3 regions of the Neorhizobium petrolearium genome follow, and region 2 is predicted to be linked to each of the others. Evidence: riboswitches for the same ligand, from Rfam matches in the RefSeq annotation. Region 2 holds a riboswitch; each other region holds the start of a gene.
The links. Region 2 has a riboswitch for thiamine pyrophosphate ahead of thiC (phosphomethylpyrimidine synthase ThiC). Riboswitches for the same ligand answer to the same signal wherever they lie in the genome.
Positions count from the first base shown of each region.

Region 1: it holds a riboswitch for thiamine pyrophosphate, as region 2 does, so the genes downstream of both, thiB (thiamine ABC transporter substrate binding subunit) here and thiC (phosphomethylpyrimidine synthase ThiC) in region 2, are expected to answer to the same signal.
Region 3: it holds a riboswitch for thiamine pyrophosphate, as region 2 does, so the genes downstream of both, thiM (hydroxyethylthiazole kinase) here and thiC (phosphomethylpyrimidine synthase ThiC) in region 2, are expected to answer to the same signal.

Region 1 covers NZ_CP123000.1:4,496,157-4,500,909, forward strand. Annotated here, with positions in the region: gene QEO92_RS21865 (thiamine diphosphokinase) at 1-458, shown strand, start outside; gene QEO92_RS21870 (ABC-F family ATP-binding cassette domain-containing protein) at 462-2,282, shown strand; gene QEO92_RS21875 (response regulator) at 2,441-2,896, shown strand; TPP riboswitch at 3,116-3,217, shown strand; gene thiB (thiamine ABC transporter substrate binding subunit) at 3,274-4,263, shown strand; gene thiP (thiamine/thiamine pyrophosphate ABC transporter permease ThiP) at 4,274-4,753, shown strand, end outside.
Region 2 covers NZ_CP123000.1:4,750,625-4,755,377, forward strand. Annotated here, with positions in the region: gene thiC (phosphomethylpyrimidine synthase ThiC) at 1-1,491, opposite strand, end outside; TPP riboswitch at 1,586-1,717, opposite strand; gene QEO92_RS23020 (acyl carrier protein) at 1,898-2,149, shown strand; gene QEO92_RS23025 (acyl-CoA dehydrogenase family protein) at 2,149-3,330, shown strand; gene QEO92_RS23030 (amino acid--[acyl-carrier-protein] ligase) at 3,385-4,293, shown strand; gene QEO92_RS23035 (DUF1839 family protein) at 4,298-4,753, shown strand, end outside.
Region 3 covers NZ_CP123001.1:17,099-21,851, reverse strand. Annotated here, with positions in the region: gene QEO92_RS26940 (heavy metal translocating P-type ATPase) at 1-1,687, opposite strand, end outside; TPP riboswitch at 1,801-1,898, shown strand; gene thiM (hydroxyethylthiazole kinase) at 1,940-2,743, shown strand; gene thiE (thiamine phosphate synthase) at 2,740-3,375, shown strand; gene thiD (bifunctional hydroxymethylpyrimidine kinase/phosphomethylpyrimidine kinase) at 3,372-4,172, shown strand; gene QEO92_RS26920 (acetyl-CoA hydrolase/transferase family protein) at 4,187-4,753, opposite strand, start outside.

The DNA of each region.
Region 1 (4,753 bases), 250 kb from region 2:
CGGGCGTGAAACAGCAAACCTATCCGCCCGCCAAGACCGAGACAGACGGTGAGATCGCCACTACGGAAGCGATCGACCGCGGCGCCGCACGGCTGATTTTCGTCGGTGCACTCGGCGGGGAACGGAGCGATCACGCGCTCCAGCATCTCTTCCATGCCATAAGCCTTGCCGAACGCGGCTTCGACATTTTGCTCACGTCCGGCGAGGAGGAGGCGGTGCCGCTGCTGCCGGGGGATAAAAAGCTCGACTTGCCGAAAGGCTCGCTCTTTTCGATCATCGGTTTTTCGGCACTGGAAGGCCTGGACATCATTGGTGCGCGTTATCCGCTCCACAATTTTGGGCTTCCCTTCGGCTCTTCTCGTACGGTCTCGAACATTGCAGAAGGACCGGTGGAATTCCATCTGAAGGCCGGCAGAGCGATGATCCTTGCTCGCCCCTACGACATGACAGGAGCCTGACTTTTGGCACCCCCCATCTTGAAACTGGACGATATCTTCCTGAGCTTTGGCGGCGCGCCGCTGCTCGCTGGGGCGGGCCTGCAGGTGGAGCCAGGCGACCGCATCTGCCTCGTCGGTCGCAACGGTTCCGGCAAGTCGACGCTGATGAAGATCGCCGCCGGCATGGTCGAGCCGCAGTCAGGCGAAGTCTTCCGCCATCCGGCCTCGACGATCCGCTACCTCGAACAGGCGCCGGATTTTGCCGACTATGCAACCGTGCAAGCCTATGCAGAAACGGGCCTCGGCCCGGGCGATGATCCCTATCGCGTTACCTACCTGCTCGAACATCTCGGCCTCACCGGCCAGGAAGACCCAAAGACGCTTTCGGGCGGCGAATCCCGCCGCGCCGCGCTCGCCCGTGTGATGGCACCCGAGCCGGACATCCTGATGCTGGATGAGCCGACCAATCATCTCGACCTGCCGACCATCGAATGGCTGGAAGACGAGTTGCGGAAAACAAGGAGCGCACTGGTACTGATTTCCCACGATAGGCGCTTCCTCGAACGGGTTTCGACCGCGACCGTCTGGCTCGACCGCGGCATCTCTCGCCGTCTCGACAAGGGGTTCGCTCATTTCGAAGCATGGCGTGACGAAGTGCTGGAGGCTGAAGAGCTGGAACAGCACAAACTCGGCAAGGCGATCGAGCGCGAGGAGCATTGGCTGCGTTATGGCGTGACCGCGCGCCGCAAGCGCAACATGCGGCGCCTCGGCGATCTGCAATCCATGCGAGCAGCCTATCGCGGCCACAAAGGGCCCCAAGGGACCGTCCAGGCGCAGGTCACCGAAGGTCGTGAATCGGGCAAGCTTGTGATCGAGGCGGAGAACATCACCAAAGCCTATGATCGGCAGATCGTCGCACCTTTTTCGATCCGGGTTCATCGCGGCGACCGGATCGGCCTCGTAGGGCCTAACGGCGCGGGCAAGACGACATTGCTCAAGATGCTGACCGGGCAGCTCGCACCAGATAGCGGTACCGTCAAGCTCGGCACCAATCTTGAGATCGCAACGCTCGACCAGAAGCGCGAGAACCTGAATCCGGAGGAGACGCTCTCCCACTACCTGACAGACGGCCGCGGGGAGACGTTGCTGGTCAATGGCGAGCAGCGGCATGTCGCAGGCTACATGAAGGACTTCCTGTTCCAGCCGGAACAGATCAGGACACCGATCAAGAGCCTTTCCGGTGGTGAACGTGCCCGCCTGATGCTCGCCCGCATCATGGCGAAGCCCTCGAACCTCTTGATTCTCGACGAACCCACCAACGACCTCGACATCGAAACGCTGGATCTGCTGCAGGAAATTGTCGCCGGCTACAACGGCACGGTGATCCTCGTCAGCCACGATCGCGATTTCCTGGACCGCACCGTGACCTCGACGATCGCCCCGGCCAATCCGGAGGCGCCGGACGGACGCTGGATCGAATATGCCGGCGGCTATACGGACATGCTGGCCCAACGGAGAGGCGCGATCGAGGAGAAGCGCAAGACAGAGCGAACGGAACGGCAGAAGACAGAGGCCGCCGCGCCGGTGGCTGAAGCCTCCAAGGCCAAGGGAAAGCTCTCCTATAAGCAAAAATTCGCACTCGAAAACCTGCCGAAGGAAATTGCCAAGGCGGAGGAAGAAATTGCAGTCCGCGAGAAGAAGATGGCGGACCCGAACCTCTTTTCCAAAGACCCTGCCGCCTTCCACAAGCTTGCGGCGGAAATGGAAAGCCTGCGCGAAAGACTGACGAAAATGGAAGAAGAATGGCTCGAGCTCGAGATGCTGCGGGAAGAGCTGGAGAGCTGAACTAACGAATTATTAACTCTAATAACCGTTTCGGCAGGGGCGTCTGTCGCAAAACGGAACAATCCACCATCCTGCTCGTTCTGCCTGCGTTCATGGTCGAGGCGCCGGTCGTCGCCCTCGATCCGAATTAAGGACCGGAAACCGTGCGGGGACGTCCAATGCTGACAAATGTAACGCGTCGTCGGCCACCCAGTGAGGTGACGAGTCAACGGGTGCTGATCGTGGAGGATGAGTTCCTGATCGCTCTCGATATCGCCGAAACTGTCGAAAATATGGGACTGAAGGTGGCGGGCTTTGCCAATGCCCGAAAACATGCCCTGGAACTGGCGCCGCGCGCCGATATCGCGATCGTGGACGTCAATCTGACCGATGGAAGGACCGGTCCCGAGATTGGACGGCGGCTTGCCGAACGATATGGCGTGACGGTCATCTTCATGACCGCGACCCCTGATGATCTCGAAGATGGCGTGGAAGGTTCTCTCGGTGTTCTCACGAAGCCCGTCATGCCGGAAGTCATGGAAAGGACGATCGATTATGCCATTGCCAACCGGCTTCACGGCATGGCAGCCGTTCCGCGCGAACTCAAGGTGTTCCGCCGGAACCCGCACCACTAGAGAAAAACCCTGGCTGCGATGTCGGTTTTACATTCTCTTACTCATCCTTGGGGCGAACGCGCCCATGTGCGTTGGATGGGGACAAAGAGGAAAAAACATGTACGGCTGCAGCTTCCGGGATCCGGACGGCCACGTCTGGGAAATCATGTAGATGGATATGAGCGCTGCCTGATCGCGGCGCAGCCTCTTGCCAGCCGATCCCACCGCCGCTACACCTGATTCGCTCTAACGGGGTGCCACGCCAGTGTGGCTGAGAGGCTTTGCCAACCCGCGGAACCTGATCCGGTTAAGACCGGCGGAGGGATTAGACGGCTTCCCATCAGCGCCTATTCCCACAATCAAAAGAGGAGGCGCTGATGCGCAAGATCGTTCTTTCGATGTTCGCGGCCGCAGCCGCCCTTTCCTTTTCACTGTCCGCTCAGGCGCAGGAAAAGACACTGACTGTCTATACGTATGAAAGCTTCGTCTCCGACTGGGGGCCCGGCCCGAAGGTCAAGGAAGCCTTCGAAAAGAGCTGCACCTGCAGGCTCAACTTCGTCGGCGTTGCCGATGGTGTGGCGCTCCTCACCCGCCTCAAGCTCGAAGGCGAGAAGACGGATGCCGATATCGCGCTCGGCCTGGACACCAACCTGATTTCGGAAGCCAAGGCAACCGGCCTTTTCGAACCGCACGGCCTCGATACATCCGCTGTCAGTGTGCCCGGAAATTATACCGACGATACTTTCATCCCCTATGACTACGGTCATTTTGCCGTCGTCTACGATACGCAGGTGATGAAGAATCCGCCCAAGAGCCTGAAGGAACTGGTGGAAGGCGACCCTTCGCAGAAAATCGCGATCGAAGATCCGCGCACCTCGACGCCGGGACTAGGCCTGCTGCTCTGGGTGAGGTCGGTCTACGGCGACAAGGCGCCGGAAGCCTGGGCGAAACTCAGGAAGCGTGTGCTGACAGTCACCCCCGGCTGGTCGGAAGCCTATGGTCTTCTCACAAAGGGCGAGGTGCCGATGGTCTTCTCCTACACCACTTCGCCCGCCTATCACATGGTTGAGGAAAAGACCGAACGCTACCAGGCCGCATCCTTCTCGGAAGGCCACTACATCCAGATCGAGGTGGCCGGCATGTTGACAAACGCGTCCGACAAGGATCTGGCCAAACAGTTCCTCAGGTTCATGGTCTCGCCAGCCTTTCAGGACATTATCCCCACCACCAACTGGATGATGCCGATTTCGAAGACATCCGAGCCGTTGCCGGACGCCTTCGACAAGCTCGTGCAGCCGAAAACGACCTTCCTGATGGGCTCGGACGAGGTGGCGAAGAACCGGCAGGCCTGGATCGACGAATGGCTGACCGCCATGAGCATGAACTAAGACCTCCGCCTTGCTGACCCGCGCCCAACGACGACGGGGGATTGCCTGGGGCCTGCTGAGCCTCCTTGGCATCACCCTCTTCGTCGGCATTGCTGTCACCGCGCTGCTTTCATGGGATGCTGGGGACACAGGAGCCCGGCTCTTCACGGCCTATACCTGGCGGATCCTGCGCTTCACCCTATGGCAGGCTGTGCTTTCGACACTGCTCTCCATCGCCTTTGCCATACCCGTTACGCTGGCGCTTGCGCGCCGCCCCCGTTTTCCAGGACGTGTCTGGATTATCCGGTTGATGGCGGTTCCCATGGGCCTGCCGGTGCTGATCGGCGCATTGGGTCTTATCGGCATCTGGGGCCGGCAAGGTGTGATCAACAGCCTGCTGTTGAAACTCGGCCTCGACCAGCCAGTCAGCATCTACGGACTTACCGGCATTCTGCTGGCCCATGTCTTCTTCAACCTGCCGCTCGCCGCCCGGCTGCTGCTCGCCGCGCTG
Region 2 (4,753 bases):
GGCGATCTTGTAGGTGACGACGCCGACCTTGACGTCGTCGCGGTCCGGCAGGCCGAGATGTTCCTTCGGCGTGACGTAGCAGAGCATGGCCGTGCCGAACCAGCCGATCATCGCCGCACCAATGCCGGACGTGATGTGGTCATAGCCCGGCGCGATATCGGTCGTCAGTGGGCCAAGCGTATAGAACGGCGCTTCGCCGCAGACCTTCAGCTGCTTGTCCATGTTTTCCTTGATCTTGTGCATCGGCACATGGCCGGGGCCTTCAATCATCACCTGGCAGTCCTTCGCCCAGGCGATCTGCGTCAATTCGCCGAGCGTTTCCAGCTCCGCGAACTGCGCCGCATCGTTGGCGTCGGCGATCGAGCCGGGGCGCAGCCCGTCGCCGAGCGAGAAGGAGACGTCATAGGCGCGGCAGATGTCGCAGATCTCTTCAAAGTGCTCGTAGAGAAAGCTCTCCTTGTGGTGATGCAGACACCACTTGGCCATGATCGAACCGCCGCGCGAGACGATGCCGGTGACGCGGTCGACGGTGAGCGGAATGTAGGCAAGCCGGACGCCGGCATGGATCGTGAAATAGTCGACGCCCTGCTCGGCCTGCTCGATCAGCGTGTCGCGGAAAACTTCCCAGGTGAGATCCTCGGCAATGCCGTTCACCTTTTCGAGCGCCTGGTAGAGCGGCACGGTGCCGATCGGGACCGGTGAATTGCGGATGATCCATTCGCGGATATTGTGGATGTTGCGGCCGGTCGAGAGGTCCATCACCGTGTCGGCGCCCCAGCGGATCGCCCAGACCATTTTTTCGACCTCTTCCGCCATCGACGAGGTGACGGCTGAATTGCCGATATTGGCGTTGATCTTCACCAGGAAGTTCCGGCCGATGATCATCGGTTCGGTCTCCGGGTGGTTGATATTGGCGGGGATGATCGCCCGGCCTGCGGCGACTTCCTGGCGCACGAATTCCGGTGTCACAAAGTCTGGCACGTGCGCACCAAAACTTTCGCCATCGCGGGCAAGTGCTTCTTTCGCAGCCTGCCGTCCGAGATTTTCGCGGATGGCGATGAACTCCATTTCCGGTGTTATGATCCCGGCCCGCGCATAGGCGAGCTGGGTGACGGCCAGGCCTGCTTTCGCCTTCAACGGAGCATTGCGGACCGGGAATTCCGGCGTCAGGCGATCGCCGGTGACAAAGCCGTTGTCCTCCGGCTTGACGATGCGTCCCTCATAGGTCTCCACGTCGCCGCGGGCCTTGATCCAGCTTTCGCGAAGACGCGGCAGGCCGGATTCAATGCTGATCGTCGCGGGTTCGGCCGTATAGGGACCAGATGAGTCATAGACCGTCACCGGCGGTTCGCCGGAGGTCGGGTGCAGCGCGATCTCGCGCATCGGCACGCGGATGTCGGGATGAAGGACTCCGGGCTTCAGGACCTTCTTCGAGGCGGGAAGCGGGCCGGTGGTGACGACCGGGGTAAGCTTGGTGGTCGCGATATTCATGGTTGAGGCTCCAAGGTTTGACGTTTGGAGACCCAGTCCGGTGTTGGAATGATGGAAGAACGCCTTGAGCCGGAGCGGGAATCCCGCCATTGAGCCGTGAGCGTCCGCACCGTCCCTACGCCAGTATGAACTGGATCAGGTTCAACGGGTCACTGCGCCACAATCGGCAAAGCCGTATTGCCCAGCAGTATCTCAGCCCCTTGCCGGGACCCCCCTGGTGAATCCGGACATCAGAAACCGGAGCAGCCCTCCTGTCAAGCCAGTTCGGACAGATGCCGATCGATTGGATTTTAGCGAATCCCGCAGCCCGATTTTCAGCATGTTTCTTACCGGAATCTTATGCTTTCCGGCCTAAACATCCCGCCAGCGATGAACGCTTGAGTTCCAATTATCGGGAGACGTCGAGATGAACGAGACCATTCGCGAACTGCTGGCGAAACTGGGCAATCTGCCGGTCGCCATGACCGAGCTGGAAGATGGCGCCGATCTTTATGCGGCGGGCCTTTCTTCCTTTGCATCCGTGCAGCTCATGCTGGGCCTCGAAGAGGCCTTCGACATCGAGTTTCCGGACAACCTGTTGAACCGCAAGTCCTTTGCCAGCATCTCGGTGATCGAGCAGACGGTATCCCACATCCTGAAAGCCAAAGAGGCCGCGTGATGAGCCTTGCCGCTGTCGCAACCGATATGAGCCTCGGCGCACGCGCCCATCGCGTGGCGAGGGTGGCCGCCGATTTCGCCGATTCCGTCGACCGCGAAGGCCGCTTCCCGAAGGAAGCCGTCGATGCCATGAAGGCCGAAGGCCTGCTCGGCATCCAGATCCCCGCAGCCTTCGGCGGCGAGAGTGCAACGACGCAGGAGCTCGCGGAGATCTGCTCCATTCTGGGACAGGCCTGTGCCGCGAGCGCCATGGTCTTCGCCATGCACCAGATCAAGGTTTCGAGCCTTGTCGAGCACGGTGCCGAGAGCGAATGGCACAGGGATTTCATGCGCGAGCTTTGCGCTCGCCAGCTTCTCGTCGCCTCGGCGACGACGGAGGCCGGCATCGGCGGGAACCTGCGCAATTCCATCTGCGCCATCGAGATCGACGGCGACACCTGCCGGCTCGAAAAGGATGCGACGGTGATTTCCTACGGGGAGCACGCCGACGCGATCATGGTCACCTCCCGCGCCCGTGCGGACGCGGCTCCGGGCGACCAGGTGATGACCGTCTTCAGGAAGAGCCAGTATACGCTCGAAAAGACCGTCGACTGGGATACGCTCGGCATGCGCGGCACCTGCTCGGATGGTTTCATCTTCAAGGGCGAGGCGCCCGCGGCACAGGTCTTCCCGAAGACTTTCGCCGAAATCGCCGCACAGTCCATGCTCGCAAGCTCCCACCTGCTGTGGAGCGCCGTCTGGTACGGTATCGCCGCCGATGCGGTGCTTCGCGCCCAGGCCTTCGTGCGCGCCGCCGCCCGCAAGGCGGGCGGCTCGCAGCCGCCCGGCGCGTTGCGGCTGGCCGAGGCCTCGAACCTGCTGCAGCTCCTGAAGGCCAACATCCTCTCGGGCCTCAGGGCCTACGAGGATGCCCGGGCGGATCCGGACCAGCTTTCCTCCATGGCGTTCTCGATCGCCATGAACAACGTCAAGCTCGCCTCCTCCGAGACGATCCTGACGATCATCAACCAGGCGATGATCATCTGCGGCATCATGGGCTACAAGAACGGCACGCCCTACAGCCTCGGCAGGCACCTGCGCGATGCCCATTCCGCCCAGTTGATGATCTCCAACGACCGCATCCTCGGCAACACGTCGACCATGTTGCTCGTGCAGAAACCGGACACCAGCCTTCTCGGCTGACGCCCACTTCGTCAAATGAATTGCCCTTCAAATGAATTGATTGAGGTGAAGCCAATGGACATGCAAGTTTCCTTTCTCGACCGCCTGTTCGATGCAGGCCTTCTGATCGAGACCGGCGTCGACGGTCTTTACGGCCGAAGCGGCCAGTTCGAGGACGTCATCGCCGCTTTCGAGCGACTGATCGACAGCGTGGGCGGCGCCGATGGCGCCGAGGCCATGCGCTTTCCGCCGGGCATGAACCGCGAATTCTTCGAAACCAGCGGCTATATGAAGAGCTTTCCGCAGCTTGCCGGCACGGTGCATTCCTTCTGCGGCAGCGAGCTCGACCACATGAGCCTCCTGAAATGCATGGAAGTGGGCGAAGACTGGACCAAAGGCCAGGAGGCGACCGATATCGTACTGACGCCGGCCGCCTGCTACCCGCTCTACCCGACGGTCGCACGCCGCGGCAAGCTGCCGAAATCCGGCGGCCTCTACGACCTGCAGAGCTATTGCTTCCGCCATGAACCTTCCAAGGATCCGGCCCGCCAGCAGCTTTTCCGCATGCGCGAATATGTCTGCATGGGGACCGAACAGCATGTGACGGACTTCCGCCAGCGCTGGATGGACCGCGGCGTCGAGATGATGAAGTCGGTCGGCCTCGACGTTGCGATCGACATCGCCAACGACCCGTTCTTCGGCCGCGCCGGCAAGATGCTGGCAAACAACCAGCGCGATCAGAACCTGAAGTTCGAACTGCTGATCCCGATCACCTCGACCGCCAAACCGACCGCCTGCATGAGCTTCAACTACCATCAGGACGCGTTCGGCACGAAATGGGGCCTCTACCTGGAAGACGGCTCGACGGCGCACACCGCCTGCGTCGGCTTCGGCCTGGAGCGCATCGCGCTCGCGCTCTTCCACACCCACGGCCTCGACGTGAAGGCGTGGCCGGAAAGCGTTCGCGCCGTCCTGTGGGGCTGATGCCATGACATCGGTCTTCCTCGGCCTCGATCCGGCCAGCTACATGCCGCATGTGCTCCACTCGGCGGAACGCGTGTGGCCGGAAACCAATTGCTATGTCGATCTCTGGATCGAGGTGCTTTCGGCGCAGAAGCTTCCGCCGGAAGCCATGCTGGGCTTCACTTTGACCCAGGATTTCGAGAGCGACCAGTTCACCTTCTTCAAGGTGCCGCTGGAGGACCTTGAAACGCTCTACGGCATACGGGTAACCGAGCTGGCGATCTTCGACCGGCCGGAACGGCATGTGGCGGAGCAGATTGCCAGAGGTCGGCTCTCGCTGATGGAACTCGACAGCTATTACCTGCCGGACACGCGCGGCGTGACCTACCGCCAGGAACACGGCAAGACGACCGTGGCGATCAACCGGCTCGATCTCGAAAAGCGCGAGCTCGACTATTTCCACAATGGCGGCTTCTTCACG
Region 3 (4,753 bases), on a different replicon from region 2:
CCAGGACGCCACCGACGATCAGCACGGACACAGTCTTGCCTTCGTCGTTGAGGCTGGCGATCCGCCGGGAATGGGCCATCGGCAGCGATACCCGTTCGGCCGCCGCCTTTGGCGAACACAGAAAGACTTCCTGGCCTTCGACCGTGGCGGCGACGCCCTTGCCATTCAGGGATCTGGCATCCGTCGCAGCCGGAATATCCACTTCATCCTCCGCCGCCTTGGCGAGGATCGCGACGGCCAGCGGGTGGCTCGAGCCGGTTTCAAGCGCCGCGGCGTAACGCAGCACGTCTCCGGCGTTGCGGCCGAAGGCGATCACGTCCGTCACCTGCGGCTTGCCGGCGGTCAGCGTTCCGGTCTTGTCGAGCGCCACGGCCGTCAGCTTGCCGAGCGTTTCCAGAACGGCGCCGCCCTTCATAAGCAAGCCGCGACGGGCACCGGAGGAAAGCGAAGCAGCGATCGCAGCCGGCGTCGAGATGACCAGCGCACAGGGGCAGCCGATCAGCAGGATCGCCAGGCCCTTGTAGATCCACACCCCCCAGGCGGCACCGGCCACAAGCGGCGGCAGGATGGCAACCAGAGCGGCAACCACCACGACGCCGGGCGTGTAGTAGCGTGAAAAACGGTCGATGAAACGCTCGGTCGGCGCCTTCTTCTCCTGCGCCTCCTCGACCATCCGGACAATGCGGGCGATCGTGTTGTCCTCCGCGGCAGCCGTCACCCGCACGCGCAACGCCGCATCGCCATTGATGGTGCCGGCAAAGACCCTCTCGTCGATGCCTTTCACAACCGGGGTGCTTTCACCGGTCACCGGAGCCTCGTTGATCGCGCTTGTCCCGGCCACGATGACGCCGTCCGCCGAAATCCGGTCACCCGGCCGCACGAGTATGATGGAACCAACCGCCAGGTTCTCGGCCGGCACCTCACGGGTCTGCCCATTCACTTCCAGCAGCGCATTCTTCGGGACCAGAGCCGTCAGGCCGCGGATGCTCTGACGCGCCCGACCTGCCGCCACACCTTCCAGAAGTTCGCCCACGAGGAAGAGGAAAACGACGGCGGCAGCCTCTTCCGAGGCATCGATGACAACGGCGCCGACGGCAGCGATGGTCATCAGGGTCTCAATGGAAAACGGCGTGCCGGCAAGGGCTGCCATAACGGCGCGGCGGGCGATCGGCACGAGGCCGATCAGCATCGCAGCCGTAAAGATATAGGGGCCATAGGCCGGCATCAAATGGCCGAGCCCATAGGCGAAAGCGAGCGCCACACCAGCAAGGATGGTCAGCCGGCCCTTCGCGCTTTTCCACCACGGCCCTTCCAGCGGCCCGTGGTCATGGCCATGGAGGCCTTCGATCTCTTTTGCGCGGTGGCCGGAATGATCATGCCCGCCATCATGATCATGGTGGTGCCCGCAATTCTCGTGATCGCCGGTGTGATCGTGGTCATGATGCTCCGCTTCGGCCGGCGTCTTCCTGCCGAGTGCCCGCAGCGAATAACCGAGCCCGGTCACCTTTTTCTCGATCGCGCCCAGATCGCTTGTTTCGTCATGGCTCACCGTCATCGTACCCGCGGCAACGGAGACGGAAACATCCTCGACGCCTGGCATGCGGCGCACTGCCGTGTCGATCTTGGTCGCACAACTTGCGCAATCCATGCCGCCAACCTTGTATCGAGCCTGATTTGTCGCTGCCATTTCTCTTTCCTTTCGGGATCGAGCACTTCCTTACAACCTCCAGCCACTAGAGCTTCAAGGGCATTTTTTTATAAAAATTCGCTGGCAGTCGCAGGCCGATCTGCGGTAAGCCTTGTTCCTGACAGGGGCGTCCGGCGTAAAGCCGGGCTGAGAAGTACCCTTTGAACCTGAACCAGATCATGCTGGCGGAGGGAGTCGTTCGGTTCTTCGGACAGAAGAACCCATGCGTCTGCCCCGCCGAACGAGGCGAGAATGCAGACCACACAGACCCCCGGCCGATTGCTGACTGCGATGCGCGCGAAAAATCCGCTTGTCCAGAACATCACCAATTTCGTGGCGATGAATATCGCGGCGAATGTGATGCTCGCTGCCGGCGCCTCGCCCGCCATGGTGCATACGAAAGAGGAGGCTGGCGAATTCGCTCGGATCGCGTCTGCGCTGACGATCAATATTGGCACGCTTTCGCCGGATTTCCTGGCCGGCATGAAGGAGGCCGCGAAAGCCGCCGGTGAAGCCGGTAAACCCTGGGTGCTCGATCCGGTCGCCCATTTCGCCACCGCCTACCGCCGCGCCGCCGTCGCCGATCTCATGAAGCTGAAACCCACGATCGTGCGAGGCAATGCCTCCGAGATCATTGCGCTGGCAGGCAGCCAGTCGAGCGGCCACGGCGTTGACAGCGGCGATCCAACCGAGGCGGCGGAAGGTTCGGCGATCACGCTTGCCCGGCAGAGCGGCTCCATCGTCGCGGTTACCGGCGAAGTGGATTTCGTCACCGACGGCCAGCACTCGGTTCGCATCATGGGCGGTTCAGCGCTGATGCCCCGCATCACCGCTCTTGGCTGCTCGCTCACCTGCCTCGTTGGCGCCTTTGCGGCGGCAAACCCGGAAAGACCGTTCGAGGCGACGGCGGCGGCACTCGCCATGTTCGCGGTCGCTGGCGAGGAAGCGGCTATCAGTGCCGCCGGACCAGGCTCCTTCTTGCCCCTCTTTCTCGATCGCCTTGCAACACTTTCGCCCGAGACGCTCGATACCAAAGCCAGGATCGTCAGCGCATGAAGAATTTCGACCTTTCCGTCTATCTCGTCCTCGATCCCGATCTCTGCCGCGAAATCGGCATGGTGGAGACTGCCCGGCTTGCCGTCGAGGGCGGCGCTACGATCGTGCAGCTCCGCGACAAGCACGCGGATACGGCGCAGATCATCGAGACCGGCCGTGCCCTGAAGGCAGCGCTTGCCGGCGCCAGAGTGCCACTGATCGTCAATGACGATGTCGAGGCGGCGATCGCAATCGGTGCCGCAGGCCTGCATGTCGGCCAAAGCGACATGGTCGCGGCTATCGCCCGCGAGCGCATTGGCCGGGACATGATCCTCGGTCTCTCGGTCGAAACCGAGGAACTGGCGCAACGCATCGATACCTCCGTCGTGGACTATGTCGGCATCGGCCCGGTCTTTGCAACCCTCACCAAGCCGGACCACAAGCAACCGATCGGCTTCGACGGACTTGCCCGCATCGTCGCAGCAGCACCCGTGCCGGCTGTCGCGATAGGCGGCGTCAAGGCGGAACATGCTGGCCCAGCACTTGCCGCCGGCGCGAGAGGCATCGCCGTCGTCTCCGCGATCTGCGGCCAGCCGGACCCCAAAGCCGCCGCCCGCAGGATTGCCGAGGAAATCGAAAGGGCACGCGCATGATCCGCAATATTCTTTCCATCGCCGGTTCCGATCCCTCCGGCGGCGCCGGCATTCAGGCCGACCTCAAGACGTTTTCGGCACGCGGCACCTATGGCATGGCCGTGCTGACGGCGCTGACCGCGCAGAACACGCAAGGGGTCACGGGTGTGCATCCGGTGCCTGCCGAGTTCGTCGCGGAGCAGATCCGCACCATTTTCGCGGATGTGCGGGTGGATGCGGTAAAGATCGGCATGATTGCCAATACCGAGATTGCCGAAACGGTTGCGGATGTGCTCAAGCCCTATCGCGATAGCCTGCCGATCGTGCTCGACCCGGTAATGATCGCCAAGGGAGGCTCCCCGCTGCTTGCTTCGGAGGCGATGGATGCCGTCACCTATCGGCTGATGCCGGTTGCCACCGTCGTCACACCCAATCTGCCGGAAACAGCCGCCCTGCTCGGCGAACCCCTCGCCACCACCCGCCAGATAATGGCCGATCAGGCCGAACGCCTGCGTAAAATCGGTCCGAAGGCGGTACTGGTGAAGGGCGGTCACCTTGAAAGTAGTGACAGCCCGGATGTCCTGGCCGATGCCTCCGGCATCCATTGGTTCGAAGGAAATCGCGTGGCGACGAAGAACACACACGGCACCGGGTGTACGCTTTCCAGCGCGATCGCCGCGGAACTCGCCAAGGGTGCTTCACCGGCCGAGGCCGTCGCGATCGCCAAAGCCTATCTCTCCGGCGCCATCGCGGCTGCCGGCATGCTCACCGTGGGAACCGGCCACGGTCCCGTGCAGCATTTTCACGAATGGTGGTAGGAACAGTCGTTCGCTCAGCCAAGCCGCATGGTGCTGGTCTGCCGGCTCCGCTCATGCCAGGAAAATGCCTCTTCGAGCAGATGAGGCGTCTGCCCGCCGCGGACTGAGGCACGTTGGAAATAGTCGGCCAGACGATCGCGGAAGTCGGGATGGGCGCAGTTGGCAATGATCTGCCCGGCGCGCTCGCGGGGTGCAAGCTCCCTCAGGTCCGCAAGCCCGTTTTCGGTGACGATGATGTCCACATCATGTTCGGTGTGATCCACATGCGGAACCATGGGAACCACCGAGGAAAGTTTGCCGCCCTTGGCGACCGACTTGGTGACGAAGATAGACAGATAGGCGTTGCGGGCGAAATCGCCCGAGCCGCCGATACCGTTCATCATATGCGTGCCGTTCACATGGGTGGAATTGACGTTGCCGTAAATGTCGACTTCCAGAGCAGTGTTGATGCCGATCACGCCCAGCCTGCGGATGACCTCCGGATGATTGCTGATCTCCTGCGGACGGAGGACCAGCTTTTCCTTGTACTTGTCGAACTGGCCAAAAACCCGCTCAGCGCAGGCGGCCGAAAGCGTGATCGA